2 regions of the Streptomyces sp. NPDC007905 genome follow, and region 2 is predicted to be linked to the other one. Evidence: riboswitches for the same ligand, from Rfam matches in the RefSeq annotation. Region 2 holds a riboswitch; the other holds the start of a gene.
The links. A riboswitch is a leader RNA that binds a small molecule or an ion and turns the genes downstream of it on or off. The one in region 2 is predicted to bind cyclic di-AMP.

Region 1 (7,382 bases), on a different contig from region 2:
GGTGACCGCTCCGGCGTACACCTTGCCGTCGTCGGTGATCAGGGCGTTGACCAGGCGGGTGGAGAAGACCGTGCCCTTGCCGAACTTCCCGGAGACCTGGTCGCCGAGCGAGCCGAGGAAGCCGCCGAGGTCACCGCCCCGGGAGCCGGACGGCAGGCCGCCCTTGGTGCCGGTGTCGAAGGTGGCGACGGACGTCCAGCCCTTGCCGAGCACCGTGGCCCCTCCCAGGCCCTTGGCGAAGTCCTCGCCGGGCTTCGGGGCGTGCTCCGGCGCTTCGGTCCCCTTCTTGCCGTCGGGCTTCTCCTCGGTGATCTTCGCGCCCTTGGGCGGAGTGAAGTCGAAGGTGGAGGCGGCCGGCTTGGCGAAGGACACCTGGGTGAAGCCCGCGTCGAGCACGGCGGCACCGCCGCTCTTCGGGGTCAGCGTGAACTTCAGCGGCTGACCCGTCTTCGCGTCCACGGCGATGGTGATCGCGCCGACCGTGGTACCGGACTGCTTGGGCTTGATCAGCAGCTTGTAGGCGTCGCGTCCGGCGACCTGCGCGGTGCCGTCGACGGTCACGGACGTGGTGTCGTCGACCGACTTCAGGGCCTCGTCGGCGAAGTCCTTCGGCGTGGCCGGCGGCTCGGCCCGGTGCTCCCTGCCGGAGTCGGCGGCGGTGCCGTGGAAGACCTCGTTGCTCTTGCTCTCGTAGCCCCAGACGTCCTTGCCGTCGTGGATGAGGCTGTACTCGGCGCCGCTCTCCAGCAGCGACAGCTTCTGCCGGTCCGGGCCGTCGGCCGCCACGCGCAGGGTGTGCGTGCCGGACACCAGCTCGGTGAGCTTGGACGTCGGGTCGGCGGAGGAGCCGCCGCCGCGGGCCGCCCCGGACGCCAGGCTGCTCTCCAGGCCGCCGAGGTCCGGCAGGCCGAGGTCGGTGCTGACCTTCACCGTGCCGGACAGCTGCTGCACGTCCGACTTGGCGATCTTCTCGATGAGCTGCTGCGCGGTGATCTTCGGCAGGTCGGGGTCACCGGAGTTGGCGAGCGCCGGGACCAGCCCGATCGTGGCCGCCGCCACCCCCACCACCGCGACCGGGACCACGTACCGGGCGGCCTTGCGGCGTCCGGAGTGCAGGTCCTCGTCCTGAACGGCGCCCGTTGCGTCGTCGGATTCGTACGGTGCCATCTGTGCCTTACCTCCGTCGTCGGCGGCGGCTGTCCCCACACTGGTCCACCTGAGCCGCCATTCTCACCCGAATCGGTGAGGAGTGGTGATTTCCGTGGTTTCCATCTGACCAAATCGGCCGTGAGGAAGCGTCAGACCTCGGAGCCAACTCCGTGTACGCCTGCGGTATGACACACAGGGGCGGCACCTCCCCCGACCCGTAGGGGTCGGGCGGGAGACACCGCCCTCGCGCCGAGTACGGGGCCTCAGCCGGCCCGGTGCACCACCGCGTCGCACAGCTCGATCAGCGCCGCCTTGGAGTCGCACTCCGGCAGCGGGGCCAGCGCGGAGCGCGCCTCCTCCGCGTACCGGACGGTGTCCCGGCGGGCCTGCTCCAGCGCGGGGTGCGCACGGAGCCCGGCGAGCGCCTCGGCGTGCCGGGCGTCGTCGGTGAGGTCGGAGTCCAGCAGCGCGCACAGCGCGACGTCCTCGGGCAGCCCCAGCCGGGCGGCCCGCTCGCGCAGCCGCAGGACGGGCAGCGTCGGGATGCCCTCGCGCAGGTCGGTCCCCGGGGTCTTGCCGGACTCGCGCGAGTCGGAGGCGATGTCCAGGACGTCGTCCGCGAGCTGGAAGGCGACCCCGAGCCGTTCGCCGTACTGGGTGAGCACGTCGACGACCGTCTCGTCGGCCCCGGACATCATCGCGCCGAACCGGCACGACACGGCCACCAGGGAGCCCGTCTTGCCTCCGAGCACGTCCAGGTAGTGCTCGACCGGGTCCCGCCCGTCCGAGGGGCCCGCCGTCTCCAGGATCTGCCCGGTGACCAGCCGCTCGAACGCGAGGGCCTGCACCCGGACCGCCTCGGGGCCGAGGTCGGCGAGGATCTGGGAGGCGCGGGCGAAGAGGAAGTCGCCGGTGAGGACCGCGACGGAGTTGCCCCAGCGGGTGTTGGCGCTGTCCACGCCGCGCCGCACGGACGCCTCGTCCATGACGTCGTCGTGGTACAGCGTGGCGAGGTGGGTCAGCTCCACGACGACGGCCGACGGCACGACGCCTGGCGCGTACGGGTCGCCGAACTGTGCCGCGAGCATCACGAGCAGCGGCCGGAACCGCTTCCCACCGGCTCGTACGAGGTGTTGCGCGGCCTCCGTGATGAACGGGACCTCGCTCTTGGTGGCTTCGAGCAAGCCTTCCTCGACAGCCGCCAATCCGGCCTGGACATCGGCTTCCAGAGCCTGGTCCCGCACGCTCAGCCCGAACGGCCCGACGACGGTCACGAGGGGTCTCCTGTCTGCTGGTGTCTGGTGGCGATTACACGGTTTGTCGATAGGTCGCTGCCCTCACTCAAGTCAGCGTATCCGGTCCTGTTTCGATCACCGATAGCGCCCACCGGTCCAGCCCGGCGGTATCGGATCACGGCCGGTATGTTTTTGATGATCCGATAAGGATGGACATCTATTGACTTAACAGGAACTAGTCCGGTTTGTCGCGAACTGGACGGTGGGCGGATTACTCCTTTTGCGCCACGACCGACAAAACTCCCGAATCCCCCATGTCCGGTTTGGTACACTTTGCTATTTCGTGAATTGGGTCACGCATACCCATGTACCCGGCTGATCGCCCCACCACCGGTTCCCCCTTGCCACGTCAGCCAGTTGAGGGTTGGCAACCGCAAAGGATCAAGCACCCCATATGGCACAGATCAAGGTCAACGGGGTCTTTGTGTGAATCCCATACTTGTTCCGGACATGTGCTCTCGCATAGCTTCCCGCCCTGTCAGGCGAACGCCGAATCCTGCCGCGTCTGACACCACCCATCGACGAACTCATTCGTACGGCAGGAGCGGGGGACCCAGGTAAGCCGCTGTCCCGGCACGACACACGTCGTGCCGGTACGGCTAGGGGTGAAGCCGTGCCTCCCACCAGAGGCACGGCCGGGCACCTCCCCGCCCGAACCCGACAGCTCACCTCGCAGGCGACGGAGAGGAATTTCGCCATGCCTGCTGCCGCTCAGCCCCGCCGCGTCCGCACCAACCGCCTCATCCGCACGCTCGCCGTCGCCGGCACCGGCGCCGCCGTACTCGCGCTTCCGCTCATCGGCGCGACCGGCGCCTCCGCCGCCACCCCCACGGCCACCACGCCCTCCACCACCCTTGCCGGCTACCCGAACAACCTCGACGGCTGGATCCGCGAGTCGCTCGCGATCATGGCCCAGAAGGGAATCCCGGGGACGTACAACGGCATCTACCGCAACGTCATCCGTGAGTCGTCGGGCAACCCGCTGGCCATCAACCTCTGGGACTCCAACGCGGCCAAGGGCATCCCGTCCAAGGGCCTGCTCCAGGTCATCGACCCGACGTTCAAGGCCTACCACGTGGCCGGAACGTCCTACAACATCTACGACCCGGTCGCGAACATCACGGCCGCCTGCAACTACGCGGCCGCGCGCTACGGGTCGATCGACAACGTCTTCGGCGCCTACTGATCGCTACCGGTGGCAGGCCACTACTGATATCCCGGTCAGTCTGTCGGGAACAGTCTTTCGAGGACGACGGCGATGCCGTCGTCCTCGTTCGACTGTGTGACCTCGTCGGCGACCGCCTTGAGTTCGGGGTGGGCGTTGGCCATGGCGACACCGCGTCCGGCCCAGTCGAACATGGGGATGTCGTTGGGCATGTCACCGAAGGCGAGGGCCCGTTCGGCGGCGATCCCCAGATGGTCGGCGGCCAGCGCCAGCCCCGTCGCCTTGGTGACACCGCAGGGCTGGAGTTCCACCGTCCCCGGCCCCGACATCGTGACCGTCGCCAGCGAGCCCACCGCCGAGCGCGCGATCGCCGCCAACTCGTCGTCGGACAGCGTGTGGTGGCGCAGCAACACCTTGCTGATCGGCTCGCACCACAGATCGTCCCGCCGGCCGACCCGCACCGCGGGCAGAGTGGGGTGCGGCATCAGATACCCCGGTTCGATCAGCGTCAGCCCGTCCACGCCGTCCTGGTCGACGGCCGCATAGACCTGGCCCACCTCGGCCTCGATCTTGCCGAGCGCGGTCTCGGCCAGTTCCCGGTCCAGCCGGACCGACCACAGCAGGCGGTCGGCGCCGGCGTCGTAGACCTGCGCGCCCTGCCCGCACACCGCTAGCCCCGTGCAGCCGAGCGCGTCCAGGAGCGGCCGTACCCGGGGCGCCGGGCGGCCCGTCACCACCAGGTGCCGGGCGCCGGCCCGCGCCACCCGCTCGAGCGCGGCGAGCGACCGGTCGGAGACGGTGTCGTCGCCGCGCAGCAGCGTCCCGTCCAGGTCGGTGGCGATCAGTGCGTGTGCGGGGGGTGCGGCCATGATCAGAGAATACGGACAGCGCGCCCCGCCGACTCACCGCGATGTTCCCGGACTTGTGTGCTGCTCAGCCCCAAGTGGTGCCCGCGGGCTCCCTGATGGTGGCATTGATGCGGTTGAACATGTTGGTGAGCGAGATGGTGAGGATCAGCGCGGAGAGCTGCTTCTCGTCGAAGTGGCCGGCCACCTCGTCCCACAGCGCGTCCGGCACCGGCTCCTCGGAGAGGTCGGCCAGCCGCGTGACCCGCTCGGTCAGCTGCAGCGCCGCACGCTCGGCCCGAGTGAAGCAGGGCGCCTCACGCCAGGCCACGACGCCGGCGATCCGCTCCTCGCTCGCACCGGCCTTGCGCAGGTTCACCGTGTGGCCGTACACACAGGCGCTGCGCCCGTTGATCTGGCTGGCCCGCAGCCCGACGATCTCGGCCAGCTCCTGCGGCAGTCCGCCCCCGCCGATCCCCTGGAAGATCGTGCCGATGCCCTTCAGGGCGGCCGGAAGGACGTACGCCGGGTTGGTCATCCGCGCCTGCCTGGTGCTGCCTCCAGTGGCCGTGGTGCGCGTCGGGTTGCTCGCACTGCACTGACGGAGCGGGGGCGGATGGTGTGACAGACCGGCACGGAGAATCTTCGGCCCATCTTCCGAAGGCGGCGACGGGCGTCATCGAGCGCTCCCCCAAGGAGCTGAAGCCGGAGATCTACACTCTCTCCTTCCGTATCCGGCGGGTGGACGACGACGACCTCCGCCCGTACGTGGCCGTCGGCTACAACACCGAGAACCAGTACGAGCGCGAGAAGGTTCACAGGGACCGCGGCGAGGCCCGCTGGTACTGCGCCGGCCGGCTGCTGGACGGCTTCGAGATGCTCGGAAGGTCCCGAGGACCCGGTCGGGGCGCGCCCGTAGAAGGAGGTCGAGGGGCTCGGGCGGCGGTTCGAGGAGAGGGATCCCGACGGGAGCGGGACGTCCGACGTGAGGTGCTCGGGACGCACTTCGCCGACGCCTGGGTCGAGCCGGCCCGCCGGCTGCACGCGGACGGCCGGATCGAGAAGGTCTTCGGCCGCCCGCTGCCCGTCGTGATCTTCGACATGTACTGCCCGGGCTGGGAGGTGGAGGCCACCACGGCCGCCAACCCGCCCGAGCTGATCGAGGGGTTCCTGAAGGGGCAACGGGCGGCCGAGGAGGCGTAGGGGGCCTCGGGCCTCTCAGCCGTGGGCGGCCGCCAGGTGCTTGGCCAGCCGTGGCGAGGCGAATTCCGTGCCGCAGACGAAGCGCATCACCGGACCGTACGAGGACGCCGCCGGGAGGCCGGTGAAGTACAGGCCGGGCACGGACGAGACGTATCCGGCGCCGAGCCTGGGCGTGCCCCGGCTCACCGCGAGCCGCGTGCGCAGTTCGTGGCAGAGGAAGTCCATCGCCGCGATGTCCACCCGGTAGCCGGTGGCCGCGATGACGTGGTCGGCGGAGAGCCGCTCGGTGCCTCCACCGTGGGTGCGGACGGTGAGAACGGGGCTGCCGTCCGGTGCCTCGGCGGCCACCACCCGCTCGACCTCCTGGACCTGCACCTTGCCCTCGAACCGGTCGCGCAGCCACCAGGCGCCGAGCGGGCCGAGGACCCGGCGGACCAGGTAGTGGCGGGTCCGGTCCGGCAGGAAGCGGTAGGGGTGGGGGTAGTAGCTGAGCGCCCACAGGGACCAGGCGCGGCCGAACGGGGACTCGGGGCGCAGCCTGGGCTGGTGCCAGGGCGGTGCGCCGAAGGCGACCCGGCCGCGGCCGCGCGAGACCACGCGCACCTGGGCGCCGGCCTCGGCCGCGAGGGCGGCCGTCTCCAGGGCGGACTGGCCTGCGCCGACGACGATCAGCTCCTTGCCGGCGAAGCGGGTGAGGTCGTGGTGCTGGGAGCTGTGGGAGACCGGGCCCGTGGGCGTCGGTCCGTCGGCCGCCGCTCCCGCCAGCTCCGCCGGGAGGTGGGCGAGCCCGGACAGACCGGTGGCGACCACGACGGCGCGGGCGTTGAACAACTCCCCCGAGTCCAGTTTGAGTTCGAACCCGCCGCTCTTGTCACGGTCGACGGAGACGACCCGGACCCGCTCCAGGTCGGGCAGCAGCTTCTGCTGGAACCACTCGCCGTAGGCGATGAAGGTCTCCACCGGGATGATGTCCTCGTCGGTCACCAGCCGGCGGATGCCGGCCGCGTCGCAGTAGTCGGCGAGGGTGTGGCCGGGCTGTGGGCAGTCGAGGCTGGATGCGGCGGGAGTCGACTTCAGGAGCATGCCCTCGGGCATGTGGTCGCGCCAGCTGACCATGGGGTCGCCGAAGACGCGGACGGGGATCCCGCGCGCCCGCAGATGGGCGGCGGTGGACAGGCCGAACGGCCCGGCCCCGATGACTGCGACCGGTCGAATCACGAAGTCCCTCCCCAGAGACACGGTGCGCCACCTTCGTGGCCTTGCCTACTTCGTGGCGGTGTTGGTGCTGCTGCCTCGGCGGCTGGTCCGCCACAGCTGATAGAGGTGCTTCGCGCCAGGGCGCACGAAGCGGGCGAGCATCGTGAGGAACGGCAGCGGGTCGTCACCCGCGAGCCAGGCCAGCTCCGTCCCGCTCGCCTTCACCGGCGCGTGCGGCGTCGTATAGCCGCTGCGGCGGTAGGCGAGGAGGGCGGGCAGGTCGATGTTCTCCACGATGTAGCGGTGGCCGGCCCGCTGTTCCCCCTCCGGAACAGGTCGGCCGGTCAGATGCAGGTGCATCGCGCGTACGACGTCCACGCCCGACTCGTTCTCGAAGAGCCGGAACTGGGCGCCCATGCGCGGGTTGAAGTCGAGGAGTTTGTACCGACCGTCACGCCGGTCGAAGCGCAGGTCGAGGTCGATGATTCCGCTGAAGCCGATCTGTTTGATGAAACGCGCGGCGAGGTC
Region 2 (7,382 bases):
CTGCTGACCATCGCCGTGCCCTCGGCCTGTGTGATGGGCGTGGCCGGGATCGCCGCCGCCTCCGTCGGCAGCCTGACCGGCGACGGCGGCAAGGACACCACCGCCTCCGCCCCGGACGCGCAGGCGGTGAAGCCGTCCGTGGCCAACGGCAAGCTGGACGCCCAGCTCCGGACGCTCTCCGCCGGCGCCGACGACTTCGCCGACCGGGCCAGCCGTACGCAGGACCGGATCGACCTCAAGGCGCAGCAGGAACTGCAGCAGAAGAAGGCGGCCGCGGAGGCCGCGCTCAAGGAGCGGCTGCGTCCCAAGTTTGTGCTGCCGGTCACGCAGAAGGGGCTCAGCGCCTACTTCGGCCAGGCGGGTGTGAACTGGATGTCCGTGCACACGGGCATCGACTTCCCGGTCTCGTACGGCACCACCGTGATGTCCGCCACCGACGGTGTCGTCTCCACGAAGTGGAACAGCGCCTACGGCAACATGATGATCGTGACGGCGAAGGACGGCACGCAGACCTGGTACTGCCATCTCTCCAGCTACCGCGTCCCCTCCGGGACGTCCGTCAAGGCCGGCCAGCCGATCGCCTACTCCGGAAACTCGGGCAACTCCACCGGCCCGCACCTGCACTTCGAGGTACGGCCGGCGGGCGGGTCGGCCATAGACCCCCTGCCGTGGCTGCGCAGCCACGGCTTGGATCCGACTTGAGCATCTGCTGATGCGAGCCCCGCCGCTACGGCGGGGCTCACCGCGTCTACAGCTTCTCGACCGGCGCGTACCGCAGCAGCAGCCGCTTCGGCTTCCCGTCCCCGAAGTCGATCGTCGCCTGGGCCTTGTCCTCCACGCCCGACACCGCGACGACCGTGCCGAGCCCGAACTGGTCGTGGGTGACCCGGTCGCCGACGGCCAGCGACACCACCGGCTTCTCGGAGGCTCGCCGCGTGGCGAACCCGGACGCGCCCGCCGCCGACGAGCGCGAGCGGGACGAGGAGAGCGAGGCCGCGATCCCGGAAGCCGGTCCGGAGGACATCGGTGCGGCAGCCCCCGTCCGCTTCCACTCCACATGGGCGGCCGGGATCTCCTCCAGGAACCGGGAGGGCGGGTTGTACGACGGCTGCCCCCAGGCGCTGCGCATCGCCGAGCGCGTGAGGTAAAGCCGCTCCCGCGCGCGCGTGATGCCGACGTACGCCAGGCGCCGCTCCTCCTCCAGCTCCTTGGCCTGGCCGAGGGCGCGCATGTGCGGGAAGACGCCGTCCTCCATGCCGGTCAGGAAGACGACCGGGAACTCCAGGCCCTTGGCGGTGTGGAGCGTCATCAGGGTGATGACTCCGTCGCCGTCCTCCTCGTCCGGGATCTGGTCGGAGTCGGCGACCAGGGCCACCTGCTCCAGGAAGTCGGCCAGCGTACCGGCCTCGCCCTCGCCGCGCTCCTGCTCGAACTCCAGGGCCACGGCCGCGAGTTCCTGGAGGTTCTCGATGCGGGTCTCGTCCTGCGGGTCGGTGGAGGCCTGCAACTCCGCCAGGTAGCCGGTGCGTTCGAGTATGGCCTCCAGCACGGTCGCCGGTCCGGCCCCGGACTCCACGATGGTGCGCAGGTCCTCCATCAGCGTGTTGAACCGCTTGACCGCGTTGGTGGAGCGCGCGGCCATGCCGTACGCCTCGTCCACACGCTTCAGGGCCTGCGGGAAGCTGATCTTCTCGCGCTGGGCGAGGGCGTCGATCATCGCCTCGGCGCGCTCGCCGATGCCCCGCTTGGGGACGTTGAGGATGCGGCGCAGCGGCACCGAGTCCTCGGGGTTGGCGAGGACGCGCAGGTAGGCCAGGACGTCCCGGACCTCCTTGCGCTCGTAGAAGCGGACGCCGCCGACGACCTTGTAGGGCAGGCCGACGCGGATGAAGATCTCTTCGAAGACACGGGACTGGGCGTTGGTGCGGTAGAAGACGGCGACGTCCCCGGCCTTCGCCTCGCCGGCGTCCGTCAGGCGGTCTATCTCCTCGGCGACGAACTGGGCCTCGTCGTGCTCGGTGTCCGCCACGTACCCGGTGATCCGCGCGCCCTGGCCGGCGTTGGTCCACAGGTTCTTCGGGCGGCGGGACTCGTTGCGCTCGATGACCGCGTTGGCTGCGGAGAGGATCGTCTGGGTGGAGCGGTAGTTCTGCTCCAGCAGGATCGTCGTGGCGTCCGGGTAGTCCTCCTCGAACTGGAGGATGTTGCGGATGGTCGCGCCCCGGAAGGCGTAGATCGACTGGTCCGCGTCACCGACCACGCAGAGTTCGGCGGGCGGGAGGTCGTACTCGCCGGGCGGTACGTCGACGGGGTGTTCGGACGTCCCGACGAGCTCGCGCACCAACGCGTACTGGGCGTGGTTGGTGTCCTGGTACTCGTCCACCAGGACGTGCCGGAAGCGGCGGCGGTAGTGCTCGGCGACGTCCGGGAAGGCGCGCAGCAGGTTGACCGTCGTCATGATCAGGTCGTCGAAGTCGAGCGCGTTGGCCTCGCGCAGCCGCGACTGGTAGAGCGCGTAGGCCTGGGCGAGGGTCTTCTCGAAGCCGTCGGTGGCCTGGGCGGCGAAGTCCTCCTCGTCGATCAGCTCGTTCTTGAGGTTGCTGATCTTGGCGCTGAAGGACTTGGGCGGGAAGCGCTTGGGGTCGAGGTCCAGGTCGCGGCAGACCAGGGCCATCAGACGCTTGCTGTCGGCGGCGTCGTAGATCGAGAAGGACGAGGTGAAGCCGAGCTTCTTCGACTCGCGCCGCAGGATCCGTACGCACGCGCTGTGGAAGGTCATGACCCACATCGCGTTCGCGCGCGGACCGACGAGCTGCTCGACGCGCTCCTTCATCTCGCCCGCGGCCTTGTTGGTGAAGGTGATCGCGAGGATCTGGCCCGGGTGCACGTTCCGCTCGGCGAGCAGGTGGGCGATGCGGTGGGTGAGCACGCGCGTCTTTCCCGAGCCGGCGCCGGCGACGATGAGCAGCGGGGAGCCGGCGTGCACGACCGCGGCGCGCTGGTTCTCGTTCAGCCCCTCCAGGAGTGCCGCCGCGTCGATCGCCGGACGGGGGGCGCCGTCGCGGTAGTAGGCGTCACGGTCCGGCGGCACGTCGAACTTCCCGCCGAACAGATCGTCCGGAACCAGCTCCGGAGCGTGACCGTCCTCGGGTGGCGGCGGTTCCTCCTCGTGCCCGCGAGGGGCCTGGAGGTCCGCCAGGAAGCTGTCGTCAAAGAGGCTGCTCATCGCTCTCCGAGTCTAGGGCGCCGCACCGACAACCGGTCGCCACCCCGGGAACGTGGCCGGTTTCCCCGTGAGTTGATCATCGCGCCGCAGCGGCCGTCCAGGCCCTCACCCAGCGGAAGCGCCTTGTCACGCGCGCATGAAACAGGCCCCAGGTCACGGAAATGTATCGGACATATGGCACACCAACCTTCACAGGAGTCACACGAGTTGGCTAGGTTGCCGTCAGGCCGCACGCACCCTTCCCGGCGAACGTCGCCGGGCGGCGCGGCCTCCGCCGAGTCCGGTGCGCCCTTCACGGCGGCCGGAGCCGGGGACCCACCGATCCTGGGGTGAATCGGCCGACTCCCGCCCGGGACGACGCCGTAGGGCAACCCTTCCGAAGCACTCGCCCGAACCCGACAGCTAACCCGGTAGGCGGCACATTGGAAGGAGTCGCCTCCCTTGGCGTCGCACCGCAAGCCGCGCCCCGGCGGAACCCTCGGTCCGGGTCTGCGCACCCCCGCCCTCGCCACCGCCGCGTTCACTTCCGTGGCCGTGCTGTCCCAGACGGCCGAGGCCGCCCCCGCCGACGACAGCAGGCCGAGCCTGGAGGAGATCGAGAAGAAGGTCGACGAGTTCTACCGCCGGGCGGAGTCGCCGACCGAGCGGTCCGACGAGGCAACGGAGCGGGCCGGGCGGCAGCGGGGGCGGCTGGACACCCTCCTCGCGAAGGTCCCGTTCGCGGACGACCCGCAGGAGCAGGCGCACCCCCCGCTGGACTACTTCCACCAGAGCCGGGTGATGGACCGGCTGGCCTCGACCGTGAAGAAGCGGCAGGAGACCTCCAAGGTCATCGAGACGCCCGACGGGCCGGCGTACGACCCGAACAGCGCCAAGGCCGCCGTCCAGCGGAAGCTCGCCTCGGCACGCGAGCTGATGTCCCGGCTGACGGCCCAGGAGGAGGCGCGGCCGGCCGCGCCCGGGCAAGGGAGGCGGGAGGAGACCGCTGCGCCGTCGTACGGGTCCTCCGCCGCGCAGGCCACCAGGGCCGAGAAGGCGATCGCCTTCGCCCGCGCCCAGATCGGCAAGCCGTACGTGAGCGGGGCCAGCGGGCCCGGCTCCTACGACTGCTCCGGTCTCACCCAGGCCGCCTGGAAGGCCGCCGGCGTCACCCTGCCGCGCACCGCCCGCGACCAGGCCTCCACGGGCACCAGGGTCTCCCTCGCCGACGCGCACCCCGGTGACCTGGTCTTCTTCCACGACGACCTGAGTCACGTGGGCCTCTGCACGGGCAACGGGATGATGATCCACGCCCCGCGGCCCGGCGCGTACATCCGCGAGGAGTCCGTCCACCACGGGGGCGAATCGGTCATCCACAGCGTGGTCCGGCCCGCCTGAAGTCGTCTCTTCGGGCCCCCCGCGCGCGTGTTCTCCTCACCGGTCCCGCGCGGCTCCCTAGCATCGGGCGCATGCCCGGCATCCCAGGTCTGCGAGCGTGGTGGGCGGAGCGTCCGCCGGCGGCGGGCTCCGCCGTGATGGCGACCGGCATCGTGTCGGTGGCCCTGCACCTGGCGGGCGACGAGACGGCGTCCCTGGTCTTCCTGTGGCCGGCCTGCCTCGCCTGGGTGGCGCTGGCCGCCGACTTCGCCGTACGGCTGGGGTGGCGGCGGCAGCGGTGGCTGGCCGAGGCGGAGAGCCCTGGCGGGCTCACCGCCGTCGCCGCCACGGCGGTGCTCGGCACCCGGTTCTCGGCGCTCGGCCGGCAGACCCTGGCCGAGGCGTTGCTGGCGCTGGCGGTGCTGCTCTGGCCGGTGCTGCTGTTCCTTGTCGTGCGGCGCTGGGAGCGGCGCATGCCGGGAGCGGTGTTCCTGTGCTGTGTGGCCACGCAGGGACTTGCGGTGCTGGCGGCCACGCTGGCCGCGGCCGAGGTGGCGGCATGGCTCGCGCATGCCGCGCTGGTGCTGTTCTGGCTGGGCCTGGCGCTCTACTGCCTCGCGCTGCCGCACTTCGATCGGCGCCGGCTGAGCGAGGGGGCCGGGGACCACTGGATCGCGGGCGGGGCGCTGGCCATCTCGGCGCTGGCCGGGGCGCAGCTGCTCTCCGCCGACAGTGCGCGGCTGTACCTGTGGAACGACGACGACCGGGGTGTGCTGCGCAACGTGACGGTCGCGCTGCTCGTCCTGAGCCTCGCCTGGTACGTCGTCCTGCTGGTGGCCGAGGTTGCCCGGCCCCGGCTGCGCTTCGACATGCAGCGGTGGGCGACGGTGTTCCCGATGGGGATGACGGCGGCGGCCACGCTGTCGGTCGCGGCCGCCCTGGAGGTCGGCTGGCTGAGAGATCCGGGGCGGGTGCTGGCGTGGGTGACGGTGGCGGCGTGGCTCGCGGTCGCGGCCGGCGCGGCCCTGGACGCCCGCTCCGGGATCAGCGGACGGCGCTGAGGGTCACGTCCACAGCACGGCGATGAAGATGTTCGCCATGGTCAGCAGGCCGACCAGCCCGAAGACGCGCTTGTCCACCTTCTCCTCGTCGCGCTGCACATAGACCAGCCCGAGGATCACGATCAGCAGGGCCAGCTTCACACCGATCTTGAGGGTGTTGACGTGGTGGCCGTCGGCCTCGTTGAGGCCGACCAGGGCCACGCCGGTGACCAGCATGGTGAACGCGCCGTGCAGCATCCCGGGGACGAAGCGGGCCGTGCCCTGGCCCATCGCCTTCATCTGGGTGAGGAAACCGCCGAGCAGCGCGGCGATGCCGATGATGTGCAGGCCGACGAGGAGATGGATGAGTACGTCCATGAGCCCGGAGCCTAATGAGGGGCCTCGGTGCCTCCTGCCACCGGGGGGACCGAGGCGTCGGTGGATCTTGCATATATGCGCTCCATAGCACCGTGGGGCTCCCATGTGTCCCGGGTTCCGCGCATCGGTCACCACGCTGCGTGAAGGTGACGACTCCAGCATGACAACTCGGTCACTTACAGCCACAATCCGACCCACCGAAGCCAGTTCCGTACTCCGCGTTACCGACCTGTCACAGACGGGTTTAGCGTCCTCCTCCAGGTGACCGGCTCCCCACCGCCGCCCGGGCCAGGGGCGGCAGCCGGCCACCACGCCGAGAAAGGTCCGGCGGTGGCCCGCTCCCCCTGTGCGGGCCACCGCCGGACGCCTCGAACGCTCGGTCGCAGCAGTCCCACGGAAGTCCTACGGAAGGACGTGACGGTCCAGGTGGCAGCGCACCGCAAGCCCCGACAGCGCTCGCTCAGCGGCAACACGGCCCGAACGGCCGCCACCCTCGCCCTGGCGGGGGCGGCCACCGCCACGGCCTTCGACGGGACGGGCAACGCCGAGCCGCAGCTGACTCCCGCGCAGGTGAAGGCCAAGGTGGACAAGCTGTACCAGGAGGCGGAGGCCGCCACCGAGACGTACAACGGGTCGAAGGAGAAGGCGGATGCGGCGCAGCGGAGGCTGAACTCGCTGCGGGACGAGACCGCACGCAAGCAGCAGAAGCTCAACTCGGCCCGGGACGCGCTGGGATCCTTCGCGGCGGCGCAGTACCGCGAGGGCGGCATCGACCCCGCCTGGCAGCTCGCCCTCTCCAGCGACCCGGACCAGTACCTGGACGGGGCCGCGTTCGCGGAGCGGGCCGGCGAACGGCGGGCCGGGGCGGTGGCTCGGGTGCGCGAACAGCTGCGGGAGATCGAGCAGTTGCGTGGCGCCGCCCGCATCGAGCTGACGTCGCTGCGGTCGCGGCAGGCGGAGCTGAAACGGCAGAATAAGACCATCACCGGGAAGCTGGCCCAGGCGCGCGAGTTGCTGGCGCGGCTCACTCCGCCGGAGCGGGCGCAGGTCACCGGGGGCGGCAGCGCGCCGGGGCACGCCTCGCGGTCGGCTTCGGACCCCCGGGCGGCCCTGGAGCAGGCGGGGTCCGTCGCCGCCTCCGGCTCCCGCGCGGCGGCGGCCGTCGCCTACGCCTACCAGAAGCTCGGCAGCCCCTATGTGTGGGGCGCGACCGGCCCGAACGCCTTCGACTGCTCGGGCCTGGTCCAGGCCGCCTACCGGTCCGCCGGCATCTCCCTGCCCCGCACCACCTACGCCCAGATCAACGCCGGCCGACGTGTCTCCCGCTCGGAACTCCAGCCCGGCGACCTGCTGTTCTTCTACTCCGGCATCAGCCACGTCGG

Region 1: another riboswitch for cyclic di-AMP. It lies ahead of ACFZDC_RS25820 (transglycosylase SLT domain-containing protein); the one in region 2 lies ahead of ACFZDC_RS10890 (NlpC/P60 family protein).

The regions. Positions count from the first base shown of each region.
Region 1 is NZ_JBIBKS010000015.1:86,449-93,830, forward strand. It holds gene ACFZDC_RS25810 (outer membrane lipoprotein carrier protein LolA) at 1-1,167, opposite strand, end outside; gene ACFZDC_RS25815 (polyprenyl synthetase family protein) at 1,413-2,423, opposite strand; cyclic di-AMP (ydaO/yuaA leader) riboswitch at 2,922-3,136, shown strand; gene ACFZDC_RS25820 (transglycosylase SLT domain-containing protein) at 3,142-3,630, shown strand; gene ACFZDC_RS25825 (Cof-type HAD-IIB family hydrolase) at 3,666-4,478, opposite strand; gene ACFZDC_RS25830 (carboxymuconolactone decarboxylase family protein) at 4,543-4,992, opposite strand; gene ACFZDC_RS25835 (hypothetical protein) at 5,076-5,657, shown strand; gene ACFZDC_RS25840 (FAD-dependent oxidoreductase) at 5,673-6,875, opposite strand; gene ACFZDC_RS25845 (ATP-grasp domain-containing protein) at 6,921-7,382, opposite strand, start outside.
Region 2 is NZ_JBIBKS010000005.1:81,465-88,846, reverse strand. It holds gene ACFZDC_RS10900 (peptidoglycan DD-metalloendopeptidase family protein) at 1-702, shown strand, start outside; gene pcrA (DNA helicase PcrA) at 749-3,226, opposite strand; cyclic di-AMP (ydaO/yuaA leader) riboswitch at 3,489-3,660, shown strand; gene ACFZDC_RS10890 (NlpC/P60 family protein) at 3,668-4,603, shown strand; gene ACFZDC_RS10885 (tellurite resistance/C4-dicarboxylate transporter family protein) at 4,675-5,643, shown strand; gene ACFZDC_RS10880 (hypothetical protein) at 5,647-6,000, opposite strand; gene ACFZDC_RS10875 (NlpC/P60 family protein) at 6,427-7,382, shown strand, end outside.